4 regions of the Pseudoalteromonas sp. SWN29 genome follow, and region 4 is predicted to be linked to each of the others. Evidence: predicted binding sites of a transcription regulator. Region 4 holds the regulator's gene; each other region holds the start of a gene.
What was found. Region 4 encodes sigma-54, which starts transcription at its own class of promoters, with help from an activator protein. Its sites were predicted from a motif close to GTTGGCACGNNNNTNGNNT; they were not measured.

Region 1 (5,124 bases), on a different contig from region 4:
ATATTCCAGTATGCATAGTTAATTCCTTTTTACATTTTCCAATTTATTTAATATTCAAAATAGCACTCATTTAAATTTAAATAAATGAATCTCACCCACAAAAAAGCCGCTGTATTTTGCAATACAGCGGCTTTTAAAATCATAATTCTAAATTAATAGATTATGCTTTTGGTCCACGACCTGCACGTTTACGTTCGTTTTCTGTAAGGTAACGCTTACGGATACGAATGTTTAGTGGAGTTACTTCAACTAGCTCGTCATCATCGATGAACTCAAGCGCTTGCTCAAGTGAGTAGTTAAGGTGTGGAGAAAGCGTTTGCGCTTCATCAGTACCAGATGCACGTACGTTAGTTAACTGCTTGCCTTTAAGGGCGTTAACTGTAAGGTCGTTATCACGGTTATGAATACCGATAACCATACCTTCGTATACTTCAACACCGTGACCGATGAATAAACGGCCGCGTTCTTGTAAGTTGAATAATGCGTTAGTAAGTGCTTTACCTGTTGCGTTTGCAATCATTACGCCGTTCTTACGAACACCGATGTCGCCACCTTTGTGAGGACCGTAATGATCGAACGTATGGTACATAAGACCAGAACCCGAAGTAAGCGTCATGAAATCAGTTTGGAAACCAATTAAACCACGGCTAGGGATCATGAAATCTAAACGCATACGGCCTTTGCCATCTGGAGTCATGTTAGTAAGTTCACCTTTACGTAGGCCAACTTGCTCCATAACAGAACCTTGGTGCTCGTCTTGACAGTCAATAGTAACTGTTTCAAACGGTTCTTCTAGAACGCCATCTACAGTACGTAAGATAACTTCTGGACGAGAAACTGAAAGCTCGTAACCTTCACGACGCATGTTCTCGATTAAGATACCTAGGTGTAATTCACCACGACCAGAAACACGGAAGCTATCTGGGCTACCAGTATCTTCAACGCGAAGTGCTACGTTGTGTACTAATTCTTTGTCTAAACGTTCACGGATATTACGTGACGTTACAAACTTACCTTCTTTACCACAGAAAGGTGAGTTATTTACAGAGAATGTCATTGTTACAGTTGGCTCATCAACACTTAGTGGTGGTAATGCTTCAACGTTTCCTGGGAAACAAACTGTATCAGAAATCTTAAGCTCACCAATACCTGTTACAGTTACGATGTTACCAGCGTAAGCTCTATCAGTTTCGATACGTTCAAGACCTAGGTAGCTTTGTACTGCGCCAATTTTACCATTACGTGTAGTGCCATCAGCACTGATAATAGTAACTTGTTGGTTAGGAGCAACAGAACCACGTTTAATACGACCAATACCAACTACACCAACATAAGAGTTGTAATCTAGTTGAGAAATTTGCATTTGGAAGTCACCTTCAGGATCTGCATCCGGTGGTGATACTTCGTCAACGATCATCTTGAACATAGGTTCCATGTTGTCTGATGGCTCGTCTAAATCTAGTGTTGCCCAGCCGTTGATAGCTGAAGCGTAGATTACTTTAAAATCTAACTGTTCGTCAGTTGCGCCAAGGTTGTCGAATAAATCAAAGATTTGATCCATAACCCAATCAGGACGTGAACCTGGCTTATCAATTTTATTGATAACTACGATTGGCTTTAAGCCTTGCGCGAATGCCTTTTGCGTAACGAAACGCGTTTGTGGCATTGGACCTTCTTGAGCATCAACAAGTAATAATACTGAGTCAGCCATCGAAAGTACGCGTTCAACTTCACCACCGAAATCGGCGTGTCCCGGAGTATCTACGATATTGATATGGTAGTCGTTCCAAGAGATGGCTGTGTTTTTAGCCAAAATGGTAATACCACGTTCTTTCTCAATGTCGTTTGAGTCCATCACGCGCTCTTCGTTACCGCCGCGTGTTTCTAATGTACCTGATTGCTCAAGTAGTTTGTCAACCAGAGTTGTTTTACCGTGGTCAACGTGCGCGATAATCGCTATATTTCTTAACTTTTCGATGCTCATATATTTACTCAGAGAAATTAAATTCTCAATGATCCTGCAAGATCTACGCACTCATCCACGCTTTCGCGAGATGTCCCAGCATAGGATTTAAAAGGGCGCATATTATCCCTCATTAATGACATGGATGAAAGTTTATCCAATACATATTTTAAAACTTTCTCAATACTTTTACTAAGTATCTGTTTTATATATGACAATTATATGAATTAAATTTCAATATTTTTTTGAAAAACAGTCTTTTTGGCTATTTTTCCGATCTTTTTGTTACTCTTTTGCATTTAGGTTATGCTAATTTCAGCTGATTAAATTAACAACAAATTACGCTCTGTAAATTTTGCACTAAAATGGAATATTTACGCACCAATATGGTGCATTTGTATATTCCATTTTGATGCAATGATATTTTTTTAATTTATAAACAGCCAGTTACAATAATGGCACAAAATCAGCTTAGTAAATACCAAAGCAATTATGCAGCAATAACAAAACCCAATAGTTGGAGGACACATGTCACAATCGGTTTTAGATTTTATTAAAGAAAATGACGTCAAGTTCATTGATTTACGCTTTACTGACACTAAGGGTAAAGAGCAACATGTATCGATTCCTCATCACCAAGTTGATGAAGATTTTTTCGAAGACGGTAAAATGTTCGACGGTTCTTCAATTGCAGGCTGGAAAGGCATAAACGAATCAGACATGGTATTAATGCCAGTTCCTGAGTCAATCAAACTAGACCCTTTCACTGAAGAAGCGACATTAATTTTACGTTGTGACGTAGTAGAGCCTTCTACACTACAAGGCTATGAGCGCGACCCGCGTTCTGTTGCTAAGCGTGCTGAAGATTACATGCGTTCTACAGGCATTGCAGACACTGTTTTATTTGGCCCTGAGCCAGAATTTTTCGTATTTGACGATGTTAAATACAAATCAGATATGTCTGGTTCTATGTACAAAATTGATTCTAAGCAAGCTGCTTGGAACTCAGATAAAGAATATGCAGATGGCAACACTGGTCACCGTCCAGGTGTTAAAGGCGGTTACTTCCCTGTTGCTCCAGTTGATGACTTCCAAGATTGGCGTTCAGCTACGTGTCTAGTTCTAGAAGAAATGGGCCAAGTAGTAGAAGCACATCACCACGAAGTAGCAACAGCAGGTCAAAACGAAATCGCTACTCGCTTTAATACAATGGTATTAAAAGCGGATGAAATTCAAGAAATGAAATATGTTATCCATAACATGGCTCACTTATACGGTAAAACAGCAACGTTTATGCCTAAGCCAGTTGTTGGTGATAACGGTTCTGGTATGCATTGTCACCAGTCTTTAGCTAAAGACGGTGTTAACCTTTTTGCTGGCGATAAGTACGGCGGTCTTTCTGAAGATGCACTTTACTACATTGGCGGCATCATCAAGCATGCTAAAGCAATTAACGCTTTCGCAAATGCGTCTACTAACTCGTACAAACGTTTAGTACCAGGTTTTGAAGCACCAGTTATGCTTGCATACTCTGCACGTAACCGTTCTGCATCAATCCGTATCCCAGTGGTTCCATCTGAAAAAGGTCGTCGTATTGAAGTACGCTTCCCGGATCCAACTGCTAACCCATACCTTGCTTTCTCAGCAATGCTTATGGCTGGCCTTGATGGTATCAAAAACAAGATCCATCCTGGCGATGCTATGGATAAAGATTTATACGACTTACCAGCTGAAGAAGCAGCAGAAATTCCAACTGTTGCAGCATCACTTGACGAAGCACTATCTGCACTTAGCGCAGACCGTGAATTCTTAACTCAAGGTGGCGTATTCACTGATGACTTAATCGATGCTTACATCTCACTTAAGTCTCAAGAAGTTGAAAAGCTTAACATGACAACTCACCCAGTTGAGTTTGAAATGTACTACAGCTGTTAATTAAGCTGTAAAAAATATGTGTGTTCTCAAGCCCGCTTTGCGGGCTTTTTTAATGGTAAAATTAGTCAATCTCCACTAAAGTTAAGTTACCGATAAAAATGCAGGGCTGCAGAGTGAATAACAAGATTTTATTACTATTAATTACTTTAGGATTAAGTAATTATGGTTATGCCGGTGAAACAAAAATATACGCTTGGAAAGATAAAAATGGCGTATTAGTGTTCTCAGACACCCCTCATAAAGGGGCCCAAGAGGTAAAGCTCACCAGCCAAGATCTTAATATGCCTGCAACAAATACTGACATTTTTGACGAGCAACCTCAGCCTCAACAAGCGGCCTTTAGTATTGCTATTTCCTCACCTGATCATAACCAGACTATTCGTGAAAATACCGGCACTGTTTATGTAACTAGCCGAATAAAACCACGCTTTGAAACTGGTTTTACTATACAACTTTTTATTGATGGTAAAGCACACGGCCCAGCCAGTGACAGCTCAACCTTTGCAATTAGAGATGTAGAACGTGGTCAGCACACACTACAATTAAAGCTTTTTAATAGTAAAAACCAAGTTATTGCTACAAGCGAACCCTGCATATTTTTTATGCACCGAAAAGGGCTAAACCTAGGTAACTAAATTGGGGCATTACTAAACGTGCAGCAGTGTATTTAACCATATAACTTGCTTGCAAACATCCACGCACTAAAATGGTGCAGCTATGATTAATAATAAAAACTTTAGCCCTGAGCTACTCGATGCCATTTGGCAAAATCAAACAACCGCTATCATGTTGCTTGATAAAAACTTCACCGTTGTATATGCCAATACCAGTACCAGTGAGCTGCTTGGCCTTGGTAACAAGCGCCTATTAGATCAGCCTTTTGATAGCCTTTTTAACTACCATTCAATCGATTTACAACGTATAGAACAATACTCATTGGTTGAAGGCGTAGATTGCCAGCAGCATAGAGCTGATGTGGTTTTTAGCGATTCTCGCCATGCAAAAGTAGCCGTAAGTACACGACAAATTAAGTTTAATGGCTCGCTTTATATTTTATTTGAGTGGCGCCAAACTGATGATGAAATTAAGCACGACCAAGCGTCTAATCAAATGCATCAATACCAAGCTGCTCGAAACCTAATTAGAGGTTTAGCACACGAAATTAAAAATCCTTTAGGTGGAATCCGCGGAGCGGCGCAGTTATTGCAGTATGAGGTTGATCAACA
Region 2 (5,124 bases), on a different contig from region 4:
TATCTCGTCAACAGGCACTTTAAAGTAGTCTTTATCAATTAAAATAAAGTCGGCCCATTTTCCTTTTTCTAAACTACCCACTTTAAATTCTTGATGGGCCGCATAAGCGCCACCGAGAGTAAATGCTCGTAATGCATCTTCGCGGCTTAATACTTCACTTGGACGCCAGCCATTTTCAGGCAGCTTGTTATGATCCATGCGTGTGATAGCTGAATACAAACCATCAAATGGATTTGCAAGCTCTACAGGGTAATCAGATCCTGCTGCAACAACAGACCCTTGCTTTAAAAATGTTTGCCAAGCGTAGGCACCGCTTAATTGTTTTTCAGTTAAACGCTGCTCTACCATATGCATATCAGAAGTGGCATGCACTGGCTGCATAGAAGGAATTATTTTTAACGCTTTAAAACGAGGGATATCCTCAGGCGTTACAATTTGTGCGTGCTCGATACGATTGCGCAGTAATATACCGCCGGTTTTTTTAAACACATTTTGATAGGCATCGAGTACTACTTTATTTGCTTTATCGCCAATTGCGTGGGTGTTTGCGCTAAAGCCGCTTTTAAAGCTTTGTGTAAAGAGCGCTTCGAGTTTTTCTTGTGTTTCAAGCATTAAACCATGGTGGCCAGATCTGTCTGCATATTCTTCAATCAGAGCGGCGCCGCGAGAGCCCAGTGCGCCATCGGCGTAAACTTTAACACTGCGAATTTCCATAAAGTCATTTTTGTCGTGGTATCGGCCTGCTTTTAACATTGTGCCTAAATCAGGGCTTGCACCACTTAACATTGCCACAATACGTAGCGGTAAATTACCAAGGTCGCCGCGCTCTTTGTAAACTTCCCATGTGGTTTTATCAATGCCAGCATCGTGAGTAGAGGTAATGCCTAAACTTAATAAATGCTTACCTGCTGCATCTAGTGAGTCACTTATATCTTGCCTTGAGGGGGCTGGCATATGCTGGGTAATTAACGATTCTGCTTTATCTACAAAAATACCTGTAGGATTACCAAATTCGTCTTTAATTATTTCACCTCCTTCAGGGGCTTTTGTTTGGGCGGTAATACCAGCAAGTTCGAGCACTTTTGAATTAACCCAAATGGCATGGCCATCAACCCGGGAAAGTACCACTGGTCGATCGCTCACTACTTTGTCTAGATCTTTAGCTGTAGGGAAGCGTGTATCAGCCCAAAGTTCTTGGTTCCAACCACGTCCTATAATCCAGCCTTGTTTTTTATCGGCAAATATTTTTAGTTTATTTGTTACTTCATCAACCGATATTGCACCGCGTACATCAAGTTGCGATAAGTTATCTCCTAGGCCAATAACGTGCCCATGGGCATCAATTAAGCCAGGTAATAAGGTATTACCGTGTGCATCAATTAGTTTAGCGTCTGGGTAACTATCTTTAAGTGTATCGCTACCTAGCTTTACTACTTTGCCATTTTTAATAACGAGGGTAGTGAATTGCTGTACTTCACCTTGATATAAAGGCGTGTAGCCATTGGCGTTATAAATTACTTTTGTTTGTGCGAGAGTGTAACTAGAGCTTGCGCAAAGGCTGGCTAGTATGAGTGGTTTGATTATTTTTTTGAGTAGCATAAGGCATTATTTTTTATTGTTAGTGCGTTAACATTAGCAAACCCAATTTTATAATACCAATATGTGAGACAAATTATGAAGAGGAAAAAAGTAGTAAAGCTAGAACATAAAAATATCTAGCTTTTGAAAGGGTTTATTTACTAGCGTATAAGCTGTATTCACTTAGCGTTAGCTTACCGTCTTTGTCTTGATCGTAGCTTGAAAACCGAGACCAAAGAGCGGGATCTACTGCTGTTTCTGCGCGTGTTAAAAAACCATCCTGGTTTCTATCAAGTTTTTCAAATTGCTCTGCAATATTGTTGCTTGCAGCAAAGCCTAATGTGCTAAAAATACTAAACGCAAAAAGCGTTATATAGCTTGTTTTTTTCATGAAAAATACTCAGTAGAGGTTATTAGTAAGGTAATTTTTAAATTCGATTAACGAAATTTGGTTATCTTGATTTTTATCCCATTTTACAAATGTGTTTAAAAGTTGTGGCTGGGGAGCAAGTTCGTCATGTGTCAGATAGCCACTTTTATCATTATCAAGGTGATCAAAGCGTTGCTTCACATCAAGTGCAGCGGCATCAAAACTTAGTAGCATAAAAATGCTTATAACTAGGGAAAGTATCCTCATGGTATTCCTTCCAAAAGATGTATTAAAATTTTGTGGCTGAAATAAGAGGAAAAAGCACTTGCCGTAATTTAACTCCCAACATTAAATCCTTTTACACACTCCCTCAGGGATTATGGCAAATGCTTTTAATTCCAGTCTACCTATAACAAGCTTAAGTAAAGCTTAATCAGTAATTACTCATTAGGGTCTGTTGATCTTTGCGGATTAAAATTTGTTCAAACTAGGGGCTATTTAATCGCGGCGCGAGATTTGTAACCTAGTGGGCTAAGTAAAAACCGAGCAACAAAGAGTAAGTAGCCCCTAGGAAGAACCCTTTGGGCAGCGCCTGTTTGGCATTAATGCTACGTTATCGCCCATTTATGGGGAATAACCACACTGCATAGGCTCTGCCTTGACTAAATACCAAACAGACTGCTGCAAATTTAACCTTGAAAGATCAACAGGCCCTAAGGTTTAAAGCTTTCAAATTCTTTTTTTGAGATTTTTTCATCACCGTCTTCATCTAAGTCGGCAAACTGTCTCATTACTTCTTTGTCTTCTTTTGCTTCTACAATTGATATTTGTCCGTCCATATTTTTATCTAAATGGGAAAAACGCACGTTTATTGGCGATGCTAGTACGGTTGCACTAATGGCTAAAAACATTAATGAAAAAGCGGCTATAAGTTGTTTCATAATCACGTTCCTTATTAAATGAGTTTATTGGATAAACTTTTTGAATTCATCTAGCGACAATTGACCGTCTTGATTGGTATCAATTTGTGAAAAATTCTCGTGTAAAACAGCATCTTCACCTGCTTCGGCTTCACTTAATGTGCCGTTACTGTCTTTATCAAGCTCGTTAAAGGTGGCGTGAACGTCCATAGCGTGTGCGTTAGCGCCTAAAAAGCCTAAAGCCAGTAATGATGAAATTACTAAAATGCGTTTGTTCATAATTATTTCCTTATTGATTAAAGTTATTATTCCTATTACAAAAATGATGCCAAAAATAATTATTGTTATTTTTCAGTAGTTTATTGTTTTCACTTTAAGAGTGTGAGAAATTTTTACGGGGTTTATTGTAATTTTTGTGTGCCTTTTGCAACATTATTTAATGATGTTGATGAGAGGGATTTAAAATCAATGACTTACGTTGTCTCCATTTGGCGACACGCTATTTTGTTAGTGTTAGTTGTTAATCGTATTAAATATAATTGCTGGTTCAGCTAGCGTATAAGGTAAGCACTTAATAATAGAGCGCTTAACTTAAAAGGACGAAACGCAATGCCAGCAACCATAGCTAAAAAATACCAAGCAATGCTTAACTGGCGGCCTAATTTAATTGGGCAATTTGCAATGAGTATGCTGCTTTCGTTACTCCCCCTTTCTATAGTGGTAATTGTGTTTTTAAATGCGCTTAACAAGCAATTAGCAGTGACTCAAAGTATTGTGAGTAACAACTACCAAGTTACCAAATCGTTTAATACTCTAAAGCAAGAACTCAACAGCCTTGAGCGCGCCACTAGGCAAAACTGGGTATTAAAAAGTGAATCGCTCGATAAACTCATTGTCGATAAATGGCAGTCATCCCTGCAAAGTATCGATGAGCTTAAATTTGTAAACACGAATAAAGATTATACTCACCAATGGCAGCGCTTATATACCACCCTACAAACCGCGCATGCTGAATTGGTTGAGCAAAAACAACAACAAGCGGAGCTATTTGTGCCAGTGAGTGATTTAGTTGCTGAGCTTACTTTATGGTTACGTGATAAAAATGAAGCGCAAATTACCAATAACCAAAATGAGCTGACAAGCTTGCAAGCTTCATTTATAAACTGGCTGGTGGCACTTATTCCGCTTACTTTAATTGTAGGAGGTGGTTTTTTATGGCGCATAAGTGGGCGACTAAAAGGGTTAACTACGGTTATTGATAAGCTAGGGCAGGGACATTGGCAGCAAAAAATATCAGTTAAAGGCTCCGCTGAGCTAGTTGAGTTAGGAGAAAAGCTTCAGTGGGTGCAAGAGCAACTTCATATGCTTGAGCAGCAAAAAGATACTTTTTTACGCCATGTAACACACGAGCTAAAAACGCCGCTTGCTTCAATGGTCGAAGGCACTGATTTACTAACTGATGAAATAGTAGGCCCAATTACAGGTGAGCAAAAAGCAGTGCTTGAGCTTATTAGCCAATCTATGGTGCGCCTTCGTACAATGATTGACAGCCTGCTGAGTTATAATGCGATTCGCACCAGTAAAGACAGCCTAAGCGAAGTTGAGTTTAGCTATCTTATTAATAAAATTAATAGCCATTTTGAGCATCGTTTAAGTGCGCGTGAGCAGGCTCTAAAATGGCAAAATAACTTACCAAATAAACCGCTTGCTTTACCTAGTGAGCTTATTGAGATGATTTTAATTCAGCTTATTTCAAATGGCTTAAAATTCTCAGAAGATAAGCAGATCGTTACTATTAATTTAGCACTTGAGCAAAACCAACTTTGCATTGCTGTACTTGATAAAGGCTGCGGTATTAAAGAGCAAGAAAAAACTCAAATTTTCAGCGCATTTTATCAAGGTAAACACAGTAAAAATGTTACGCTGCAAGGCAGTGGGCTGGGCTTAACTATTGTAAAAGAATCTGTTGAACAGTTAAGAGGAACACTTACTGTTGAGCATAACGAGCCACATGGTTGCCGGTTTTCAATTAAAATTCCCATAACAAAAAATCTAGGAGTTAATTAGCATGGGCTTGCGTTTAATCGCTATTTTAAGTGTGCTCAGTAGCAGCATGGTTATATCAGGTTGTGAAATTAATAATGGGCAAGAAGAGCGTGTGTCAATTACACCTGTACCTGTGGTCGATACCAAAATAAAAAACGACAAAAACAGTAAACCAAGCCCCAAACCCAGACCAAAAATTGAACCTAGCTA
Region 3 (5,124 bases), on a different contig from region 4:
ATTTGGTTGATTTTAGCGCGCTTATCTTTGCGTTTTTCAGGCATAACAGAAAGCTTAGTTTGTGTTTCGCGGCCTAATTTAACAGTTTTACGTAAGTAGTTTACTGTTTCTAAATCATACTCCATCCAACCACCTTGTGGCACGCGCTTATCAAGCTCTAGCTTACCGTAACGAATACGGATAAGACGAGATACTTCTGCATCTTGAGACTGCCATAAACGACGAACTTCGCGGTTACGTCCTTCATTTAACGTTACGTTAAACCATCGGTTAACGCCTTCGCCACCCATAGGGGTTACAGTCGTGAATTTGGCTGGACCATCTTCAAGCTCAACACCACGTAGTAAGTTTTTAACCGTTTCATTGGTTACTTCACCAAATACACGTGCAGAGTATTCACGCTCTACTTCATAGCTTGGGTGCATTAAGCGGTTTGCCAGTTCACCATCGTTTGTAAAAAGCATTAAACCCGATGTATTAACGTCTAGTCGACCAACCGCAATCCAGCGATCGCCATCAATACGCGGAAGTCGGTCAAATACAGTACGACGCCCTTCTGGATCTTTACGTGTGCTTAACTCACCTTCTGGTTTGTTATACATAATTACACGACAGATTCGGTCTGCTTTTTCTTCAATTTTTACACTGTGGCCGTCAACACGAATCAAATCGGTTTCTTCAACACGGTCACCTAACTTTGCCACTTTACCGTTTACACTAACGCGGTTTGCGTCAATGTATTTTTCCATTTCACGGCGTGAGCCTACGCCTGCACGGGCTAAGACTTTTTGTAACTTTTCACCTTGTATAATACTCATTCGGATGGTTCTCTCACAGAAGGATCGCTCAATAACTGGTTAATTTTACTTTGCTGCTCTATTGGCAAAGCAGGTAAGTTTTCAAGTCCAGTTAACGAAAAATAATCTAAAAATTGCTTAGTAGTTGCATATAAAGCCGGCTTTCCCGGAACCTCTTTATGCCCTACCACTTTAACCCACTCTCTTTCGAGTAAGGTTTTAATAATATTCGAACCCGTAGTAACACCTCTTACTTGCTCAATTTCGCCACGTGTAATGGGCTGCCTATATGCAATAAGTGATAATGTTTCTAGTAAAGCACGCGAGTACTTTGGTGCGCGTTCTTGCCACAAGTTATTTAGCCAAGGGCTTAAACTACTGCATGCCTGAAACCGATATCCACTACCCACTTCAACTAGGCGAATACCACGAGTTTGAAAATGTTCTTGTATTGTATCTATTGCGTCATTTATTCGCGCCATAGAAATAGCTAAATCTATTAATACGATGTCTTTGAGGTGGCGTTTACTAACAGGCTTATCTGCAACAAAAATAGCTGCTTCAATGATCTCAACTAGTTGTTCATCACTAATTCGCCGACCCGCCATACACACTCTTAACAAATAAAAATACACAGCCATCTATTATGACAGAACAACACCAAACTAGGAAAATATATCTATCAAATAACTAAATTTAAAACACAAAAAAGCCAGTGACTAGCACTGGCTTTCAACTTACTTACTAAAATAGTAACTATTAGTTACTTTTAAAAGCTTCTAGTGCGTCATCTTCAGCTACTGCGTTACCGTATTTTTTAATATAACCCATAAACTCGCTTTTACTGATGCGCTTATCTTGGTTTTTATCCATGTAACCAAAATGATTTGAAATGTCATCATCGTTACCTTCAACTACCGAGATATAGCCATTGCTGTCGTTATCTAGACTTGCAAAGCTACTTTCAATTTTATCAAATTTAGCGATTTCAGCTTTAAATGCAGATTCACTTACCTCAGAGTCAGAGGCTACTTTGCCATTATTAAGCTTCATATAAGTGTTAAATTCTTTGCGGCTAATTTCGTTATCCATATTGGTATCAATATTTGAAAAGTGCTGCCAGATATTATCGTCATCTGCTTCAACTTTTGAGATATAGCCATCACTGTCATTATCTAAACTTGCAAAGTCACTTTCTATTTTTTCAAGACCTTGATTAGATGAACAGGCTGCTAGGCTTAACGATGCTAAAATTGTTGCTGCTAATGTTAACTTTTTCATAAGACGTATCCTTCGTAATTAATTAAATGTCACTTTAGTTAATACAATTCGGATGCCAATAATAGTTAAACTATATAAATCAATAAGTTAATAATTAACAGTGCATTTATTAAACACTTTCAATAAGTTAAGCTTGCAAGCTTTGCAAACACCCTTGTAATTTTTGCAAAAAATATCCGGTAAAAACCAGATATCTCAATTTTAGTTATTATAGTTGAGCTAATAATTAGATTGCTGCGTTTTGGTAGCGTTTAACAAACTCAGTAACGTTTTGACCATTACATTTTAATGAGTTTAGGTTACCAATTTTTTGACGAACAGGTTCTAAACCTTGTTTTAAAGCCGTCATACATAATTGAGTTTCTTGTTGAGCGTCTTTAGCAAACACTTCTATTTTTTCAGCAGATGCTGAGCTTAGCGTCGTTTTTTTAGCTATATCGCGAATATCCTCGCCATTACATAAAATGCTTTTAGAAAAACGAGACAAGTAAACACCGTGCTGGGCAGCTTCTTTACGAGCAGCACTAAAGCCTTCATTTGCACTTAGTACACATAACTTAGACTCAATTTTGTTATCTTGACTGAAGTAAGTATTGCTTTGTGCTGACGCGGTTGCAGATACTAATAAGGCAGTAGCTAAAAGTAGTTGTGTTTTCATGAGAGATCCTATTTGAACGAGCTAAACAAGTGAATTTCGCGCATTATATATTCAATAAAACTAAGTTCAATTGAATTTTTTATTTATTTAATAAATTAATGCTGCATTTACAATGTTTAAACTTTAGCCACCAATTGATCAACATTTGTGCAGCTATTATCTCAATTCAGTCATGTTATGTACGCGTATTTACTGATACAATTTGAGCCATTAAATAGAACCAATTTTAAGGTAAATTTTATGAAAGTGATTTCTTTCAATATCAATGGTCTGCGTGCTCGTCTTCATCAATTACAAGCAATTATCGACAAACATCAACCAGACGTTATTGGCTTGCAAGAGATTAAAGTTCATGACGAAGCGTTCCCACTAGAAGATGTACAAAAAATGGGATATCACGTCTACTTTCATGGTCAAAAAGCACATTATGGCGTAGCTATGTTATGCAAAAAGGAGCCTAAATCGGTATTAAAAGGCTTTGCCACCGATACAGATGAATCTCAAAAACGCATGATAAGCGTCACTGTTGAGCAAGATAACGGTCGAGATTTAACAGTAATGAACGGCTATTTTCCACAAGGTGATAATATTAATCACGAAACTAAATTCCCTTATAAACGTCAATTTTACAAAGATTTAATGACCCACCTTGAAACCAACCACACACCCGATCAGGACGTAATAGTTATGGGCGATATAAACATATCACCTACTGATTTAGATATTGGTATTGGCGACGTAAATGCAAAACGTTGGTTAAAAACAGGTAAATGTTCTTTCCAACCGGTAGAGCGTGAATGGCTTGCAACATTACTTAATTGGGGCTTTAAAGACACCTTTAGAGAGCAAAACCCTGAAACAGACGACCAATACTCGTGGTTTGACTACCGCTCAAAAGGGTTTGTAGATAACCGTGGACTTCGTATTGACGTTGTTCTTGCAACTAATGAACTTGCTGCACGCTGTATAGATACTGGTATTGATTATGAACTTCGCGGTATTGAAAAACCGTCAGATCATGCCCCTATATGGTCAACATTTAAGTAATTACGATGCTCAGCATAACAATGCAGGGACTACTTTGGTCCCTTGTAATTATCATTGCTATTTTAAGCTTTGATAAAAAAACATATAAATTGCTTTATAGCACATCAGCTCAACAAACGGGTGTGCTAGCGTGTGCGTTAGTGTTTGCAGTGCTTTGGCGAATAAAGGCAGGCATTTTAACGGGCCTTGATTTACACATACTAGGTGTTACTGCCGCTACATTAATTTTAGGCTGGCGATTAACGATTTTAAGTAGCCTACTTGCCACAGCCCTACTCGCTGTATTTGGCCAAATTGAAGTTGAGCTATTACCTGTTCAACTGCTTATTGGTGCGTTTATTCCTATTTTATTAAGCTACCTTGGCTTTATAATTAGTTACCAATATTTGCCTCGTCATTTTTTTGTTTATATATTTGTTTGCGCGTTTATAACCGCAGGATTTATAGCCTGTATAAAAATAGGCATAGGTGCTTTATTTTATTTGGCTATAGGGCAATATAATTGGCAAGAACTTGCAGATAACTACGTTTACTTAAGTGCTATTATTTTGTTTCCTGAAGCGATGCTCAATGGCATGGCTATAACAATTATGATCATTTATCGCCCTCATTGGGTAAAAACTTTTTACGATAAGGACTACCTAGACTCATGAGTCTTGAATATCAATGCCCGCTGTGTAACCTAGCACTTTTAAAAGCTGATTCAACGCTTCGCTGTGCTAACAACCACAGCTTTGATTTTGCCAAAGAAGGCTACGTTAATTTACTGCCTGTGCAGCAAAAAAACTCAAAACAACCGGGTGACTCGCTTGAAATGGTACAAGCAAGACGCGCATTTTTAGAGCGTGGTTATTATCGTTTTTTACAGCAAAGCCTTAGTGATATAGTGAGTAATATAAGTGCAAACACTGTTATTGACTTAGGATGCGGTGAAGGGTTTTATACCCAAGCAATAGCGAGTAAAACAAACGCTATTGTATACGGTGTTGATATTTCAAAACCTGCAGTTAAGTATGCTGCAAAGCGCTACCCTAATTGCCAATTTAGTGTGGCATCAATCAGCCAAGCGCCCTTTAAAAACCAATTTGCTGATGTACTTGTAAGTGTATTTGCACCTTTGTTTGAAGAAGAACTTGAACGTCTTGCAAATCAAAACGCAACATTAGTTGTTGCAAGCCCTGGCCCTTGTCATTTAAAAGAATTGAAATCGTATATATATTCAGAAGTAAACGAACATACTGAAATTACGACTCCAAATGGATTTCAAAAATCAGAACAGATTCTTCTAACAGAGCAAGTAATGCTTGGCTTTGCTGATATTAAAAACTTAATAATGATGAC
Region 4 (5,124 bases):
TAAACGCGATGAACTTGGCGATAATAAACAATTATTAATTGCTACAGGTAGCCCTGCGCACTTTGAAGAAAAGCAATCAGATGGCACGACTATGAGCGCCAGTGCTGACGAAGTACGTTATGATGTATCTAAGCGTTTTTTAACGCTTGTTGGTAATGCACAAGTATCGCAAGCGGGACAAAAAATAAATGCTAAAAGCATTACCTACGATATAGAGCAGCAGCTAATCAGTGCCGAAAAAGATGAAAACTCAACTGACCGCGTTCACACAATTTTAGTACCAATCGAGACTAAAAAAAGTAAAAAAAGCGACAAAGGTCAACCATGAGCACATTAAAAGCAGAGCTATTAGCAAAGAGCTATAAAGGCCGTGAAGTTGTAAAAAACGTCGGCCTTGAAGTCAAAGCTGGCAGTATTGTTGGCTTACTTGGCCCTAACGGCGCAGGTAAAACTACCACTTTTTATATGATAGTAGGACTTGTACCTAGCGACAAAGGTAAAATTTCTATCGATGATAACGATATTACTCTTTTACCTATGCATAGTCGTGCTAGATTAGGCATTGGCTACTTACCACAAGAGTCTTCAATATTCAGAAAGCTGACTGTTTATCAAAACTTAATGGCTATTTTAGAAACACGCAAAGAGCTAAATAAACAAGCCCGAGAAGACACGCTCGATAAATTATTAGATGAATTTAGCATACAACACATTCGTGATAGCCAAGGTATGGCATTATCGGGTGGCGAACGTCGCCGCGTGGAAATAGCACGTGCGCTGGCAGCCGATCCTAAATTTATATTATTGGATGAACCATTTGCAGGTGTTGACCCAATTTCGGTATTAGATATAAAGAAAATAATAGAACATCTCAAAAATCGTGGGATTGGTGTATTGATTACCGATCATAACGTAAGAGAAACCCTTGATGTTTGTGAAAAAGCCTACATTGTTTCTCATGGGGAGCTGATTGCATCAGGTACTCCAGAACACGTATTAAATGATAAAACAGTACGCGATGTTTACTTAGGCGAGCAATTTAGGCTGTAACATTTACGCCATGTCTTTAAGCATCTGCTAGTATTAATTATAACAACATAAAAGGATTGTTAGAGATACATGAGGCAATCACTACAGCTGCGCATGGGCCAGCAACTTACAATGACTCCACAGCTGCAACAAGCTATTCGTTTGTTGCAACTCAGTACATTGGATCTCCAGCAAGAAATACAAGAAGCTCTCGACAGCAACCCGCTATTAGAGGTTGAAGAACCAGACTATTCCGAAGACGCTGCAGGTAAAAACGAGCAAAAAGCAGATACAGATGACATAACTGTTAGCGCATCGGCCGACGATGTTCCAAGCGAATATGAACAAGATAGTGGTGAAGCACTTGCAAAAGACACGCTAAGTGACGACATGGCTATGGATGTTAGCTGGGATGAGTACATGAGTGCCGCCCCAGCAGCATCATCGGGTCCGATGCCTGAAGACGAATCAATATACCAAGGCGCCTCTACTGAAACGCTCCATGAGTATTTAATGTGGCAGTTACAACTAACGCCATTTAGCCCTACAGACGAAGCTATTGCTATTGCGATTGTAGAAGCCGTCGATGATTCAGGTATTTTAACACTAAGCTGCGAAGAGATTTTAGAAAGCTTTAATCAAGAAAACGAAGATGATAACGAAGTCGAACTTGATGAAATTGAAGCTGTATTAAAACGCATCCAACTGTTTGATCCTGTTGGTATTGCTGCACGTAGTTTACAAGAGTGTTTGTGTATTCAGCTTAACCAGTTTGATAAAGAAACACCTTACATTAATGAAACAAAAATGATTTTAACCGAGCATATTGATTTATTAGCTGCTCGTGACTATCGTACATTAATGAAGAAAACTAAGCTCAAAGAAGAAGAGCTTAAGGAAGTAATGACATTAATACATACTCTTAGCCCTAAACCTGCAGATACTATTGTAAGAGAAGAATCTGAGTATGTTATTCCTGATGTGTCAGTTAAAAAAATTAAAGGCCGCTGGGTTGTTGAGTTAAACCCAGACAGCATGCCTAAAATTCGTGTTAATAGCCAATACGCGGCAATGTCTCGCACTGTAAAATCCAGTGGTGACAGCCAGTTTATTCGCTCGCATTTACAAGAAGCTAAATGGTTTATTAAAAGCTTAGAAAGTAGAAACGACACACTATTAAAAGTAACAAATTGTATTGTTAAGCAACAACAAGGCTTTTTTGAACACGGTCCTGAAGCCATGAAACCAATGGTTTTAAATGATGTTGCTGAAATGGTAGAAATGCACGAATCAACAATTTCGCGCGTAACAACCCAAAAGTATATGCACACACCCCGTGGTATATTTGAGCTTAAATATTTTTTCTCAAGCCATGTAAGCACCGAAAACGGTGGTGAATGTTCATCTACAGCAATCCGTGCGCTTATCCGAAAATTAATCGCAGCAGAAAACTCAGCAAAACCATTGAGTGATAGCAAAATAGCGGATATATTGGCTGAGCAAGGAATTAAAGTAGCGAGACGTACAATCGCAAAATACCGCGAATCTCTGGCTATTCCACCGTCAAATCAACGTAAAAGTTTGATTTAAGACGCAAAAAAAAGAGGGTAATGCTTATGCAACTAAACTTAACTGGTCGTCAGGTAGAATTAACCGATTCACTAAGAGACTATATTAATACCAAATTTGCGAAGCTAGAAAGACACTCTGATCATATTAATAATGTTCATGTCATTCTCGATGTAGAAAAATTAAATCAAAAAGCAGAAGCCACCATACACGTAAGCGGTGCTGAGCTATTTGCCTCTACAGAACATCAAGATATGTATGCCGCCATTGACTCGTTGATCGACAAGCTCGATCGACAAGTAATTAAACACAAAGAGAAGCTTGCTCGACACTAATATGATGAAATTAAGCTCACTTATATGCCAGGACTGCAGCAAAGCTGCGGTCCTTTTTAATAGCAAAAAAAGAATTTTAGAGTTCATTAGCGAACTTGCTCACGACAAACTTCCGTATTTACCGCAACAAGATATTCTTAATGCTTTAATGAGCAGAGAAAAATTGGGTAGTACAGGTATAGGGCGTGGCATTGCCATTCCTCATGGAAGAATGAGCGGTGCAGAAGAGCCTTTGGCTTTAGTACTCGTTAGCGAAACTCCAATAAATTTTGATGCAATCGATAATCGCCCTGTTGATATTTTCGTCGCACTCATCGTACCAGATGGCGATAACCAGCAGCACTTAAAGACTCTAGCAACCATTGCTGATAAACTAAACAACAAAGATTTTTGTAAACAGTTACGCAGTGCAAAATCAGATGCTGAGCTTTACCAAGTTATTGTCAATCAATCATAGTTTTATAAAGGGTGTTAAATGGAGTTAATTATCATAAGCGGCCGTTCTGGTTCTGGAAAGTCGGTTGCTTTACGCGTTGTAGAAGATTTAGGTTATTATTGCGTAGATAATATTCCAGTTAACTTGCTTCCTTCATTAGTTCGCAGTGTGTCTGATAGCTATGATAAAATTGCTGTTAGCATTGATGTGCGTAACATCCCTAAACAACAAGATGAATTTAACGATATTCTTGAATACTTGCCTGGCTTTGCAAAACCTACGTTATTTTATTTAGATAGCGACGACCAAACATTGATCAAACGTTTTTCTGAAACTCGTAGATTACACCCACTATCAATTGACTCGTTGCCTCTTGATTTAGCCATCAAAAAAGAAAAAGAATTACTTGATGTATTAATCACCCGCGCCGACTTTATGATAGATACAACTGATTTGAGTGTTCATCAACTTGCTGAATCTATTCGTGAAAAGATTTTAGGTAAAAAAGATAAGCAACTGATTGTCACATTTGAATCGTTTGGTTTTAAATACGGTATACCAAAAGAAGCAGATTACGTATTTGATGCACGCTTTTTACCAAATCCACATTGGGAACCTGAATTAAAACCTTTAAATGGGTTAGATCAACCCGTTAAAGATTATTTGGCCAATCACAGCATAGTGCAAAAATTCACATGGCAAATTCAGACATTTGTACAAACATGGTTACCGCACTTAGAGCGAAATAACCGCAGTTATTTAACCATTGCTATTGGGTGTACAGGCGGACAACATCGCTCTGTATATTTAGCGCAAACTATCGGTGAAAGTTTTGCAATGACACATCCCAATGTTAAAATTCGCCATCGCGAACAAGAAAAATAATATAGCTGAATAATCACCTGTTCAGCTTAGGTAGAGTAAGTTATGCATTGTGAAGACACTTTTTTAATAAAAAACAAATTAGGATTGCACGCCAGAGCAGCCACCGTGCTTGCCCAATTAGCAGTGCAGTTTGATGCGACAATTACATTATTTCAAGATGACAAAGAAGCTGCAGGCGATAGCGTACTTGCATTAATGTTACTTGAAAGTAGCCAAGGCAAAGAAGTAAAAGTTGTATGTAAAGGCCCCGATTCTGAGCAAGCTTTACATGCTGTTGGAGAATTAATAGCACAACGTTTTAATGAACAAGAATAAACAGTTATAAAAATAATGCTCGCATTACTAATGCCCCAACTAAAACAGATATATAAAATAAATACGGTTAGTGACGCCAGTTAACTCACCTCTCCCCATAAAGTAATATAAAAATTTATAAAGGACGCCAATGCCTGAAGCTTTTGAACAAGATTACCCACTACAGCAACTAAAACAGGTGACTAAGTCACTCAATAGTGGTCAATTTGTTCAAGTTAGGCGCATGCTCGCAAAAACAGCTCCTTGTGATACCGCATTATTATTAGAATCATCACCACATAAAATTCGCCGACTCCTTTGGCAGTTGGTTGATCCTGATGTGCAAGGCGATGTTCTTGAAGAACTCTCAGAAGATGTACGTTTAGGCATTATTGCCCAAATGGAACCTAAGCACATTGCAGCCGCAACCGAAGATATGGGCCATGATGACTTAGGTGAAGTATTACGTAGCCTGCCTGACACCGTTTACAAAGACGTTGTTAGCGCGATGGACATTCAAGACCGTGAACGTGCAACACAAGCACTTTCGTATCAAGAGCGTTCTGCTGGCGCGCT

Region 1: glnA (glutamate--ammonia ligase) is a predicted target of sigma-54. The motif match lies at 2,418-2,436, and genes of this name have one in related genera.
Region 2: I6F53_RS05310 (EF-hand domain-containing protein) is a predicted target of sigma-54. The motif match lies at 3,183-3,201, and genes of this name have one in related genera.
Region 3: I6F53_RS08615 (EF-hand domain-containing protein) is a predicted target of sigma-54. The motif match lies at 2,120-2,138, and genes of this name have one in related genera.

What each region holds. Positions count from the first base shown of each region.
Region 1 is NZ_JADYXE010000007.1:38,740-43,863, reverse strand. Features, by position in the region: gene I6F53_RS04075 (hypothetical protein) at 1-16, opposite strand, end outside; gene typA (translational GTPase TypA) at 161-1,984, opposite strand; gene glnA (glutamate--ammonia ligase) at 2,492-3,898, shown strand; gene I6F53_RS04060 (DUF4124 domain-containing protein) at 4,012-4,533, shown strand; gene glnL (nitrogen regulation protein NR(II)) at 4,616-5,124, shown strand, end outside.
Region 2 is NZ_JADYXE010000009.1:64,691-69,814, reverse strand. Features, by position in the region: gene I6F53_RS05330 (amidohydrolase) at 1-1,599, opposite strand, end outside; gene I6F53_RS05325 (EF-hand domain-containing protein) at 1,733-1,969, opposite strand; gene I6F53_RS05320 (EF-hand domain-containing protein) at 1,979-2,215, opposite strand; gene I6F53_RS05315 (hypothetical protein) at 2,662-2,889, opposite strand; gene I6F53_RS05310 (EF-hand domain-containing protein) at 2,914-3,147, opposite strand; gene I6F53_RS05305 (sensor histidine kinase) at 3,478-4,935, shown strand; gene I6F53_RS05300 (hypothetical protein) at 4,937-5,124, shown strand, end outside.
Region 3 is NZ_JADYXE010000017.1:74,892-80,015, reverse strand. Features, by position in the region: gene rluB (23S rRNA pseudouridine(2605) synthase RluB) at 1-818, opposite strand, end outside; gene scpB (SMC-Scp complex subunit ScpB) at 815-1,405, opposite strand; gene I6F53_RS08615 (EF-hand domain-containing protein) at 1,557-2,078, opposite strand; gene I6F53_RS08610 (exonuclease III) at 2,305-2,736, opposite strand; gene xthA (exodeoxyribonuclease III) at 2,977-3,783, shown strand; gene I6F53_RS08600 (energy-coupling factor ABC transporter permease) at 3,789-4,436, shown strand; gene I6F53_RS08595 (putative RNA methyltransferase) at 4,433-5,124, shown strand, end outside.
Region 4 is NZ_JADYXE010000013.1:12,391-17,514, reverse strand. Features, by position in the region: gene lptA (lipopolysaccharide transport periplasmic protein LptA) at 1-328, shown strand, start outside; gene lptB (LPS export ABC transporter ATP-binding protein) at 325-1,050, shown strand; gene I6F53_RS06815 (RNA polymerase factor sigma-54) at 1,120-2,619, shown strand; gene hpf (ribosome hibernation promoting factor) at 2,646-2,933, shown strand; gene ptsN (PTS IIA-like nitrogen regulatory protein PtsN) at 2,938-3,390, shown strand; gene rapZ (RNase adapter RapZ) at 3,409-4,254, shown strand; gene I6F53_RS06795 (HPr family phosphocarrier protein) at 4,297-4,569, shown strand; gene mgtE (magnesium transporter) at 4,700-5,124, shown strand, end outside.